Regions from separate parts of the Nitratireductor sp. PBL-C9 genome, predicted to be linked through region 3. Evidence: riboswitches for the same ligand, from Rfam matches in the RefSeq annotation. Region 3 holds a riboswitch; each other region holds the start of a gene.
What was found. A riboswitch is a leader RNA that binds a small molecule or an ion and turns the genes downstream of it on or off. The one in region 3 is predicted to bind cobalamin.
Positions count from the first base shown of each region.

Region 1: it holds a riboswitch for cobalamin, as region 3 does, so the genes downstream of both, cobW (cobalamin biosynthesis protein CobW) here and ACRTG1_RS09905 (ribonucleoside-diphosphate reductase subunit alpha) in region 3, are expected to answer to the same signal.
Region 2: it holds a riboswitch for cobalamin, as region 3 does, so the genes downstream of both, ACRTG1_RS03700 (HupE/UreJ family protein) here and ACRTG1_RS09905 (ribonucleoside-diphosphate reductase subunit alpha) in region 3, are expected to answer to the same signal.

Region 1 covers NZ_JBPAXW010000001.1:73,249-76,514, reverse strand. The annotation lists gene cobN (cobaltochelatase subunit CobN) at 1-194, opposite strand, end outside; gene cobW (cobalamin biosynthesis protein CobW) at 199-1,236, opposite strand; cobalamin riboswitch at 1,413-1,613, opposite strand; cobalamin riboswitch at 1,675-1,874, shown strand; gene ACRTG1_RS00375 (HupE/UreJ family protein) at 1,910-2,530, shown strand; gene cobU (bifunctional adenosylcobinamide kinase/adenosylcobinamide-phosphate guanylyltransferase) at 2,547-3,083, shown strand; gene cobO (cob(I)yrinic acid a,c-diamide adenosyltransferase) at 3,085-3,266, shown strand, end outside.
Region 2 covers NZ_JBPAXW010000001.1:787,978-791,243, reverse strand. The annotation lists gene cobN (cobaltochelatase subunit CobN) at 1-472, opposite strand, end outside; gene cobW (cobalamin biosynthesis protein CobW) at 477-1,514, opposite strand; cobalamin riboswitch at 1,691-1,891, opposite strand; cobalamin riboswitch at 1,953-2,152, shown strand; gene ACRTG1_RS03700 (HupE/UreJ family protein) at 2,188-2,808, shown strand; gene cobU (bifunctional adenosylcobinamide kinase/adenosylcobinamide-phosphate guanylyltransferase) at 2,825-3,266, shown strand, end outside.
Region 3 covers NZ_JBPAXW010000003.1:512,282-515,547, forward strand. The annotation lists gene ACRTG1_RS09905 (ribonucleoside-diphosphate reductase subunit alpha) at 1-1,987, opposite strand, end outside; cobalamin riboswitch at 2,083-2,295, opposite strand; partial or broken gene ACRTG1_RS09910 (PLP-dependent aminotransferase family protein) at 2,386-2,562, opposite strand; gene ACRTG1_RS09915 (amino acid ABC transporter ATP-binding protein) at 2,649-3,266, opposite strand, start outside.

The sequences.
Region 1 (3,266 bases), on a different contig from region 3:
GGGTGTCTCAGGTCGCGCAGTGCGGCGAGGCGCAGCGCGGGCAGGGCCTCGCGCTGCGCCTGCCATGCAGAGGCGATCCCCGCCAGATCGCTGTCGGTGAACGACAGCGCCACCATGTCCGCCGGCGACTGCTGCAGATCGACAGGCTCGATCAGATCGTCGAGTGAGGCACTGGTGGTGGCGAGGATGTGCATCGGATCAGGCCGAGAGAAGGCTTTCGATACGCGCGCGGTCGATGCCCTTGAGGCCGATCACGACAAGCCGCGTCTCGGCGGCTTCGCCGGCCTTCCACGGGCGGTCGTAATGGTGCGACACGCGCGGACCGACTGCCTGCACCTGCAGGCGCATGGGCTTGCCCTTCACATGCGCAAAGCCCTTGAGGCGCAGAACCTCGCCGGTCTCCACCGCCGCATTGACACGTGCTTCCAGATCTTCGGGCCGCAGAACCGATGGCAGATCGACAACGAATGTATCGAAATCGTCGTGCTCGTGGTCATGCGCATCGTCGTGATGCGTCTTGCGGTTCTCGATGTCGTCCTCGACGGCAAGCCCGAGACCCAGCAGCAGGGCAGGGTCCACCTTGCCATGCGCGCTCGGCACGATCTGCACATTGCGCGACAGATGTCCCGCAATCCGCGCGCGGGCGCGCCCGGCGGCTTCGTCATCCAGAAGATCGTTCTTCGACAGAACGATCAGGTCAGCGCAGGCCACCTGGTCGTCGAACACTTCTTCGATCGGATCATCATGGTCGAGCGAATCGTCGGCTGCGCGCTGTGCATCCAGCGCGTCCATGTCCGCAGCAACCTGACCGTCGGCAAGTGCCGGCCCGTCCACCACGGCAATCACGCCATCGACCGTCACACGGTTCTTGATTGCCGGCCACTGAAAGGCCTGCACCAGCGGCTTTGGCAGCGCCAGACCGGACGTCTCGATCAGGATGTGATCGACCTTCGGCTCACGTGCGAGGATCTGGTCGAGCGCCGGCACGAAATCATCGGCAACCGTGCAGCAGATGCAGCCATTGGCGAGTTCGAGAACGTTTTCCTCGGGGCAATTGTCCAGCCTGCAGCTTTTCAGCACCTCGCCATCGATGCCGGCATCGCCGAACTCATTGACGATGATCGCCAGCCGCTTGCCATGCGCGCCTTCCAGAACATTGCGGATCAGCGTCGTCTTGCCGGCACCGAGAAAGCCGGTCACGACGGTGCAGGGAACCCGGTCGAAACTCGTGGTCATGGGATATCCTTCAGGTGATGGAGTGTGGAGAACGATAAGACGCGGGTGAGGGGCGCACGGGCCTTTTGCGGCCGCGTACTGGCAGAGACACCATGAATGGTCGGGAGAAGGCGCGCAGCGGCGCTGTCAGCAGTCACAATGCACACTCCTTGCCCGGGACACCCGCCAGGCGGTCAGGATTTCATTCGCAGACGGCAGGTTTCCTGGCTCACGGGTCGATGCGCTCTCCAGCCTTCCCAGGGCAAACCCCAGTGGCGTGTCAGGTGCGCTCTCCGCTTACAGTTGCGGGGACAGCTGCGGCATTGGGCAAGGCCCGCACCGCATTCCCTCTTAGCCCTCTCCATTGCGGGAGAAGGACCGTCTGCTGCGCATTTACGGCTCGCCCGCCACGTCTGTCAATGCGGGCAACAAAGCGTTTGCGGGGCGTGGCGATTCTTGTATGCTCCGCCCGCTGTCGGTTCCGCTGAAGCGGACCCAGAGGGAACGTGGTGCGGCGCAATCGCGCCAAGACCACGGCTGCCCCCGCAACTGTAAGCGGAGAGCGTTTTCCTGATCGCCACTGAGGCATGATGCCTTGGGAAGGCTGGAAAGCGCATCGACCCGTGAGCCAGGAAACCTGCCGACGGCCTGAAAGAAACACCGTAACCCTCGGGTGGAGGGGAAAGGACCGGACATGAACACGCGTTTCCTGCGCACTTTTTCCGCATTCGCATTTGCATCGCTCTTCGCAACCAGCGCCCACGCCCATCACGCCATGGACGGGCAGACGCCCACGACCCTTTACGAAGGGCTGGTCTCAGGGCTCGCCCATCCCGTGATCGGGCTTGATCATCTGGCCTTCATCCTCGCTGCCGGCCTGTTTGCCGCCGTCGCCGGCATGAGCCTTTTCGCGCCGCTTCTCTTTGTTGCCGGCTCGCTTGTCGGCGTCGGCCTGCATCTGATGCTGCTCGATCTTCCGGCAGCCGAAATCGTCATCGCGGCAAGCGTTCTTGCTGGCGGCTGGCTTCTGGCGCGCGGTCGGGCCGTAGAGAGCCACATGCTTGTCTTCGCCCTGTTCCTGGTGGTCGGCGTGTTCCATGGCTATGCCTTCGGCGAAGCCATTGTCGGCAGCGAGCAGACGCCGCTCATCGCCTATCTCGCAGGCCTTGCCGCAATACAGAGCGCCATCGCGCTTGGCGTCTATTTTCTCGTCCGCTCGCGCGGCTGGGCGGTTGAGGCCATGCAGCCCCGGCTTGCTGGCGCCGCCATTGTCGGTGTCGGCGTAACCTTCCTTGCCGGACAGCTTGTCGGCTGAGCCGGCGGATCTGACGATGCGTTCACTTCATTTCGTTCTGGGCGGCGCGCGCTCCGGCAAGAGCCGCCATGCCGAAACGCTGATCGAAGCCGCGCCCGCGCCCTGGCACTACATCGCCACGGCCCAGGCCTTCGATGACGAAATGCGCGAGCGCATCGCCATTCACCGCGCGCGGCGCAAAGGGGCATTGGCGGGGCCGGGGGAAGTAGAGGGGGCGTGGCAGACGCACGACGCCCCGCTCGACCTGCCGGGCATGCTTCAAACCCTGCCGGCCCGCGAAACGGTTCTGGTCGATTGCCTCACCCTGTGGCTCAGCAATCTCATTCTCAACGACCATGAGCTAAAACCTGCCGCCGAGCGACTGCTTGCAGCTCTTGCCGCAAGAGAGGGAACCACGGTTCTCGTTTCCAATGAAGTCGGCTTCGGCATCGTGCCGGAAACCCCGCTCGGACGCCGTTTCCGCGATGAGGCGGGGTTCCTGAACCAGAAAGTCGCCGCCGCTGCCGACAGCGTCACGCTGGTGGTTGCCGGCCTGCCCATGAAAGTGAAGTGACATGCGAGAGATCGACGCAAACGAAGCCGGGCGCCACAAGGCAAAAATGGCCAAACGCAAGGCCGTTCAGGATGCCGAGGTGCGCGACAAGACGGTCGAAAAGGGGCTTCTGATCGTCAATACGGGGCCGGGCAAGGGCAAGTCCACCGCCGCCTTCGGTCTTGCGCTGCGCATGCTCGGCCA
Region 2 (3,266 bases), on a different contig from region 3:
GCTGCATGGTCAGCGCGCGCATATTGTCCGGTCCGCCTTCGCGGAAGCAGGCGAGCAGCGCCGCGCGCGCTTCCGGCGAAACGGTGGAGCGCTCGGCAAGGCGCGGGTCGTCCTGATGGCATTCGCCGGGAAGCAGCGCCAGCGCGATGCCCTTTTGCCGGGCCAGTGCTGAAAGCCGGTCGCAGCCATAGCGCCACCACTCATAGCCGCCCAGCACCCGCACCAGAATGACGCGCGCATGCGCTGCCGTGTTGTCGATCCACAGATCGACCGACATGGGGTGTCTCAGGTCGCGCAGTGCGGCGAGGCGCAGCGCGGGCAGGGCCTCGCGCTGCGCCTGCCATGCAGAGGCGATCCCCGCCAGATCGCTGTCGGTGAACGACAGCGCCACCATGTCCGCCGGCGACTGCTGCAGATCGACAGGCTCGATCAGATCGTCGAGTGAGGCACTGGTGGTGGCGAGGATGTGCATCGGATCAGGCCGAGAGAAGGCTTTCGATACGCGCGCGGTCGATGCCCTTGAGGCCGATCACGACAAGCCGCGTCTCGGCGGCTTCGCCGGCCTTCCACGGGCGGTCGTAATGGTGCGACACGCGCGGACCGACTGCCTGCACCTGCAGGCGCATGGGCTTGCCCTTCACATGCGCAAAGCCCTTGAGGCGCAGAACCTCGCCGGTCTCCACCGCCGCATTGACACGTGCTTCCAGATCTTCGGGCCGCAGAACCGATGGCAGATCGACAACGAATGTATCGAAATCGTCGTGCTCGTGGTCATGCGCATCGTCGTGATGCGTCTTGCGGTTCTCGATGTCGTCCTCGACGGCAAGCCCGAGACCCAGCAGCAGGGCAGGGTCCACCTTGCCATGCGCGCTCGGCACGATCTGCACATTGCGCGACAGATGTCCCGCAATCCGCGCGCGGGCGCGCCCGGCGGCTTCGTCATCCAGAAGATCGTTCTTCGACAGAACGATCAGGTCAGCGCAGGCCACCTGGTCGTCGAACACTTCTTCGATCGGATCATCATGGTCGAGCGAATCGTCGGCTGCGCGCTGTGCATCCAGCGCGTCCATGTCCGCAGCAACCTGACCGTCGGCAAGTGCCGGCCCGTCCACCACGGCAATCACGCCATCGACCGTCACACGGTTCTTGATTGCCGGCCACTGAAAGGCCTGCACCAGCGGCTTTGGCAGCGCCAGACCGGACGTCTCGATCAGGATGTGATCGACCTTCGGCTCACGTGCGAGGATCTGGTCGAGCGCCGGCACGAAATCATCGGCAACCGTGCAGCAGATGCAGCCATTGGCGAGTTCGAGAACGTTTTCCTCGGGGCAATTGTCCAGCCTGCAGCTTTTCAGCACCTCGCCATCGATGCCGGCATCGCCGAACTCATTGACGATGATCGCCAGCCGCTTGCCATGCGCGCCTTCCAGAACATTGCGGATCAGCGTCGTCTTGCCGGCACCGAGAAAGCCGGTCACGACGGTGCAGGGAACCCGGTCGAAACTCGTGGTCATGGGATATCCTTCAGGTGATGGAGTGTGGAGAACGATAAGACGCGGGTGAGGGGCGCACGGGCCTTTTGCGGCCGCGTACTGGCAGAGACACCATGAATGGTCGGGAGAAGGCGCGCAGCGGCGCTGTCAGCAGTCACAATGCACACTCCTTGCCCGGGACACCCGCCAGGCGGTCAGGATTTCATTCGCAGACGGCAGGTTTCCTGGCTCACGGGTCGATGCGCTCTCCAGCCTTCCCAGGGCAAACCCCAGTGGCGTGTCAGGTGCGCTCTCCGCTTACAGTTGCGGGGACAGCTGCGGCATTGGGCAAGGCCCGCACCGCATTCCCTCTTAGCCCTCTCCATTGCGGGAGAAGGACCGTCTGCTGCGCATTTACGGCTCGCCCGCCACGTCTGTCAATGCGGGCAACAAAGCGTTTGCGGGGCGTGGCGATTCTTGTATGCTCCGCCCGCTGTCGGTTCCGCTGAAGCGGACCCAGAGGGAACGTGGTGCGGCGCAATCGCGCCAAGACCACGGCTGCCCCCGCAACTGTAAGCGGAGAGCGTTTTCCTGATCGCCACTGAGGCATGATGCCTTGGGAAGGCTGGAAAGCGCATCGACCCGTGAGCCAGGAAACCTGCCGACGGCCTGAAAGAAACACCGTAACCCTCGGGTGGAGGGGAAAGGACCGGACATGAACACGCGTTTCCTGCGCACTTTTTCCGCATTCGCATTTGCATCGCTCTTCGCAACCAGCGCCCACGCCCATCACGCCATGGACGGGCAGACGCCCACGACCCTTTACGAAGGGCTGGTCTCAGGGCTCGCCCATCCCGTGATCGGGCTTGATCATCTGGCCTTCATCCTCGCTGCCGGCCTGTTTGCCGCCGTCGCCGGCATGAGCCTTTTCGCGCCGCTTCTCTTTGTTGCCGGCTCGCTTGTCGGCGTCGGCCTGCATCTGATGCTGCTCGATCTTCCGGCAGCCGAAATCGTCATCGCGGCAAGCGTTCTTGCTGGCGGCTGGCTTCTGGCGCGCGGTCGGGCCGTAGAGAGCCACATGCTTGTCTTCGCCCTGTTCCTGGTGGTCGGCGTGTTCCATGGCTATGCCTTCGGCGAAGCCATTGTCGGCAGCGAGCAGACGCCGCTCATCGCCTATCTCGCAGGCCTTGCCGCAATACAGAGCGCCATCGCGCTTGGCGTCTATTTTCTCGTCCGCTCGCGCGGCTGGGCGGTTGAGGCCATGCAGCCCCGGCTTGCTGGCGCCGCCATTGTCGGTGTCGGCGTAACCTTCCTTGCCGGACAGCTTGTCGGCTGAGCCGGCGGATCTGACGATGCGTTCACTTCATTTCGTTCTGGGCGGCGCGCGCTCCGGCAAGAGCCGCCATGCCGAAACGCTGATCGAAGCCGCGCCCGCGCCCTGGCACTACATCGCCACGGCCCAGGCCTTCGATGACGAAATGCGCGAGCGCATCGCCATTCACCGCGCGCGGCGCAAAGGGGCATTGGCGGGGCCGGGGGAAGTAGAGGGGGCGTGGCAGACGCACGACGCCCCGCTCGACCTGCCGGGCATGCTTCAAACCCTGCCGGCCCGCGAAACGGTTCTGGTCGATTGCCTCACCCTGTGGCTCAGCAATCTCATTCTCAACGACCATGAGCTAAAACCTGCCGCCGAGCGACTGCTTGCAGCTCTTGCCGCAAGAGAGGGAACCACGGTTCTCGTTTCCAATGAAGTCGGCTTCGGCATCGTGCCGGAAACCCCGCTCGGACGCCGTT
Region 3 (3,266 bases):
CGACCGGGCGATGGCGCAGATTGGAATGGCGAGCCTCGGGAATGGTGTAGAAATTGATGTCGATGACATTGTCGAGCATGCGCATGGCGGTGCCGACAGTGCGCGCCAGCCGCGCCAGATCGAGCGCGCCATCGGCAATGTGATTGACGAGGTTCACCGAACCCAGATTGCAGACGGCCACCTCGTCCCTGGACGTATTGAGCGTGATTTCCGTGCACAGATTGGACGAATGAACGACACCCACATGGCCCTGCGGCGAGCGGATGTTGCACGGGTCCTTGAAGGTGACCCAGGGATGCCCGGTCTCGAACAGCATGGTGAGCATGCGCCGCCACAGATCGACCGCGCGCACGGTCTTGAAGACACGCAGCTCACCGGCTTCCGCCTTTGCCTCATAGGCCTCGTAGGCAGCGCGAAACGCCTTGCCATAAAGGTCGTGCAGGTCGGGCGTCTCGTCAGGCGAAAACAGCGTCCACGAACCGTCCGCCTCGACGCGTTCCATGAACAGGTCCGGCACCCAGTTGGCCGTGTTCATGTCGTGCGTGCGGCGACGGTCGTCGCCCGTGTTCTTGCGCAGGTCGAGGAACTCCTCGATGTCGATGTGCCAGCTCTCCAGATAGGCGCAGACCGCCCCCTTGCGCTTGCCGCCCTGGTTGACGGCGATGGCCGTGTCATTGGCGACCTTGAGGAACGGCACGACGCCCTGGCTCTCGCCATTGGTGCCCTTGATATGCGCGCCGAGACCGCGCACCGGCGTCCAGTCATTGCCGAGACCGCCGGAATATTTGGCAAGCAGCGCATTGTCCTTCACCGCCTTGAAGATGCCGTCGAGATCGTCAGCCACCGTGGTGAGGAAGCAGGAAGAAAGCTGCGGGCGCAGCGTGCCGGAATTGAACAGGGTGGGCGTGGAGGCCATGAAGTCGAAGGACGACAGAAGGTCGTAGAATTCGATGGCGCGCGCCTCGCGATCGATCTCACGCACGGCAAGCCCCATGGCGACACGCATGAAGAACGCCTGCGGCAACTCGAACCGAATGCCCCCGGCATGAAGGAAATAGCGGTCGTAGAGCGTCTGGAGGCCAAGGAACTGGAAGTTCAGATCACGCTCGGGCCTGAGCGCCGCGCCAAGGCGCGCCAGATCGAAACGGGCAAGCTCGGGGTCGATGAGCTCGCTGGCAATGCCGCTCGCGATAAAGTCAGGGAAATAGCTTGCATAGCGCTCCGCCATTTCGGCCTGCGTCGCCTGCTCGGACCTGCCGGCCACAAAGGTCAAAGCCTCGCGCCGCAATTTGTCGAGCAGAAGACGCGCGGAGACGAACGCATAGTCAGGCTCCTGCTCCACCAGCGTGCGGGCGGCAAGGATGGGCGCAAGCGACAGCTCGTCCTGACGGATGCCGTCATAGAGATTGCGGCGGGTTTCCGTGAGGATCGGTTCGGCGGAAACGGTCTTGAGGCCGGCACAGGCTTCCTCGACGATTGCGGCAAGCCGCGCCTCGTCCAGCGGAACCAGCGTTCCGTCATCCGCCGTCATCTGCAGGGCGGATTGCGGGGCTTCCACACTGGCCGTCCCGGCGGCGCGTTCGCGGGCGCGCTCCTCGCGATAGAGCACATAGGCGCGGGCAACCCGATGATGCTCGCCGCGCATGAGGGCGAGTTCCACCTGATCCTGAATTTCCTCGATGTGGAACAGACGGTCGGCATCGGCCCGGCGCGTGAGCGCGGACACGACCTGTACGGCAAGCTCCTCGACAATTTCATGGACACGGCGCGAGCCAGCGGCGGTGGAACCCTCAACCGCCAGAAACGCCTTGGTCAGCGCCACCGCGATCTTTGCCGGATCGAACGGTGTGACGCCGCCACTACGGCGGATGACGCGATACCCCGGTTCAGACGATGCGGTTTCGGTGTTGGCAGTGGAATGCGGAACCGTGGCGGTGCCGTTGGTGTTTTGTGCTTCAGTGGTGTGTTGTGCTTCAGTCGCCGGCATGTAGACCCCCGTGGCGGTTGGACGGGGGCGCGGAGACATGCGGCGCGACGGCATTGCCGTGGCGACACACGCACCACCGGGACACCCCGCCCGTGGACGTTTATTTCGTCATGGCAGGTCTCCTGGCTCGCAGGTCATCACCGCTTTCCGGCCTTCCCGATGCGCTGGGGCATCAGTGACACAGAGTGAAAGCGGCTCGCTGCTTACAGTTGCGGGGGCAGCGCCGGCCTTGCCCAGAGGCGCACCGGCTTCCCTTTTCACTTCCGATCCCGCGGGGAATCGAAAGAACCATAACCCCTACAGTTGGTATCTTCTGGATATATGAAGTCAATATATTGTTTCCGGGGAAAGCAGAAACAAACTGCTGGATTATTCGCAACGCCGCTTTGGGCATGGCTCTACGGCGCGCGTGTGATCTCCTCCAGAACGGAAAAAATCCGTTCATCGTCGCATTGAGCAACGTTGAAACGCAGGAACCCGCAGGCGGAGCCTGACAGGCTGAAGGCGTTTCCTGGCGCGAGCACCACGTCCCTCTCAAGCGCATGGCGGGCAAGCGTGGCCGCATCCAGCCCGTCGGTCACTGCCGCCATCATTCTGTGCGTGGCAGGCGCCAGATTTTCCGCCGGGCGCTCAGGCGCGCCGGCGGCAGTTGGTCAAGATCTCAGGCGAAGCTCGACGTCTTGAGGAATTCGGCAAGGCGTTCGGTCTGCGGCTTCAGGAACATCACCTTCGGATCCCCCTCCTCGCCGATTACCCCCTGGTTCATGAAGATGACGCGGGAGGAAACCTCGAAAGCGAAGCGCATTTCGTGGGTGACCAGAAGCATGCTCATGCCATCGGCAGCCAGATCCTTGATCACCTGAAGCACTTCGCCCACCAGTTCGGGATCAAGCGCAGACGTTACCTCATCAAAGAGCATGAGGCGCGGGTTCATGGCGATGGCGCGGGCGATGGCCACGCGCTGCTGCTGACCGCCGGACAGCTGGCCGGGGTAGTGATCCGCGCGCTGGCCGAGACCGACGCGCTCGAGCCATTTTTCCGCGACACTGCGCGCCTCGTCGCGCGCCATCTTCTTCACCTTGATCAGGCCGAGCATGACATTGGATGCAGCCGTCATGTGCGGGAACAGGTTGAACTGCTGGAAGGCCATGCCCGTCAGCGCGCGCTGGCGGGCGATTTCCTTCTCGCTCTTGCGAACGCGCACGCCGTTGCGCTCTTCATAGCCGATGGGTTCGCCATCGATGAGGATGCGGCCGCCCTGAAAATCCTCCAGCATGTT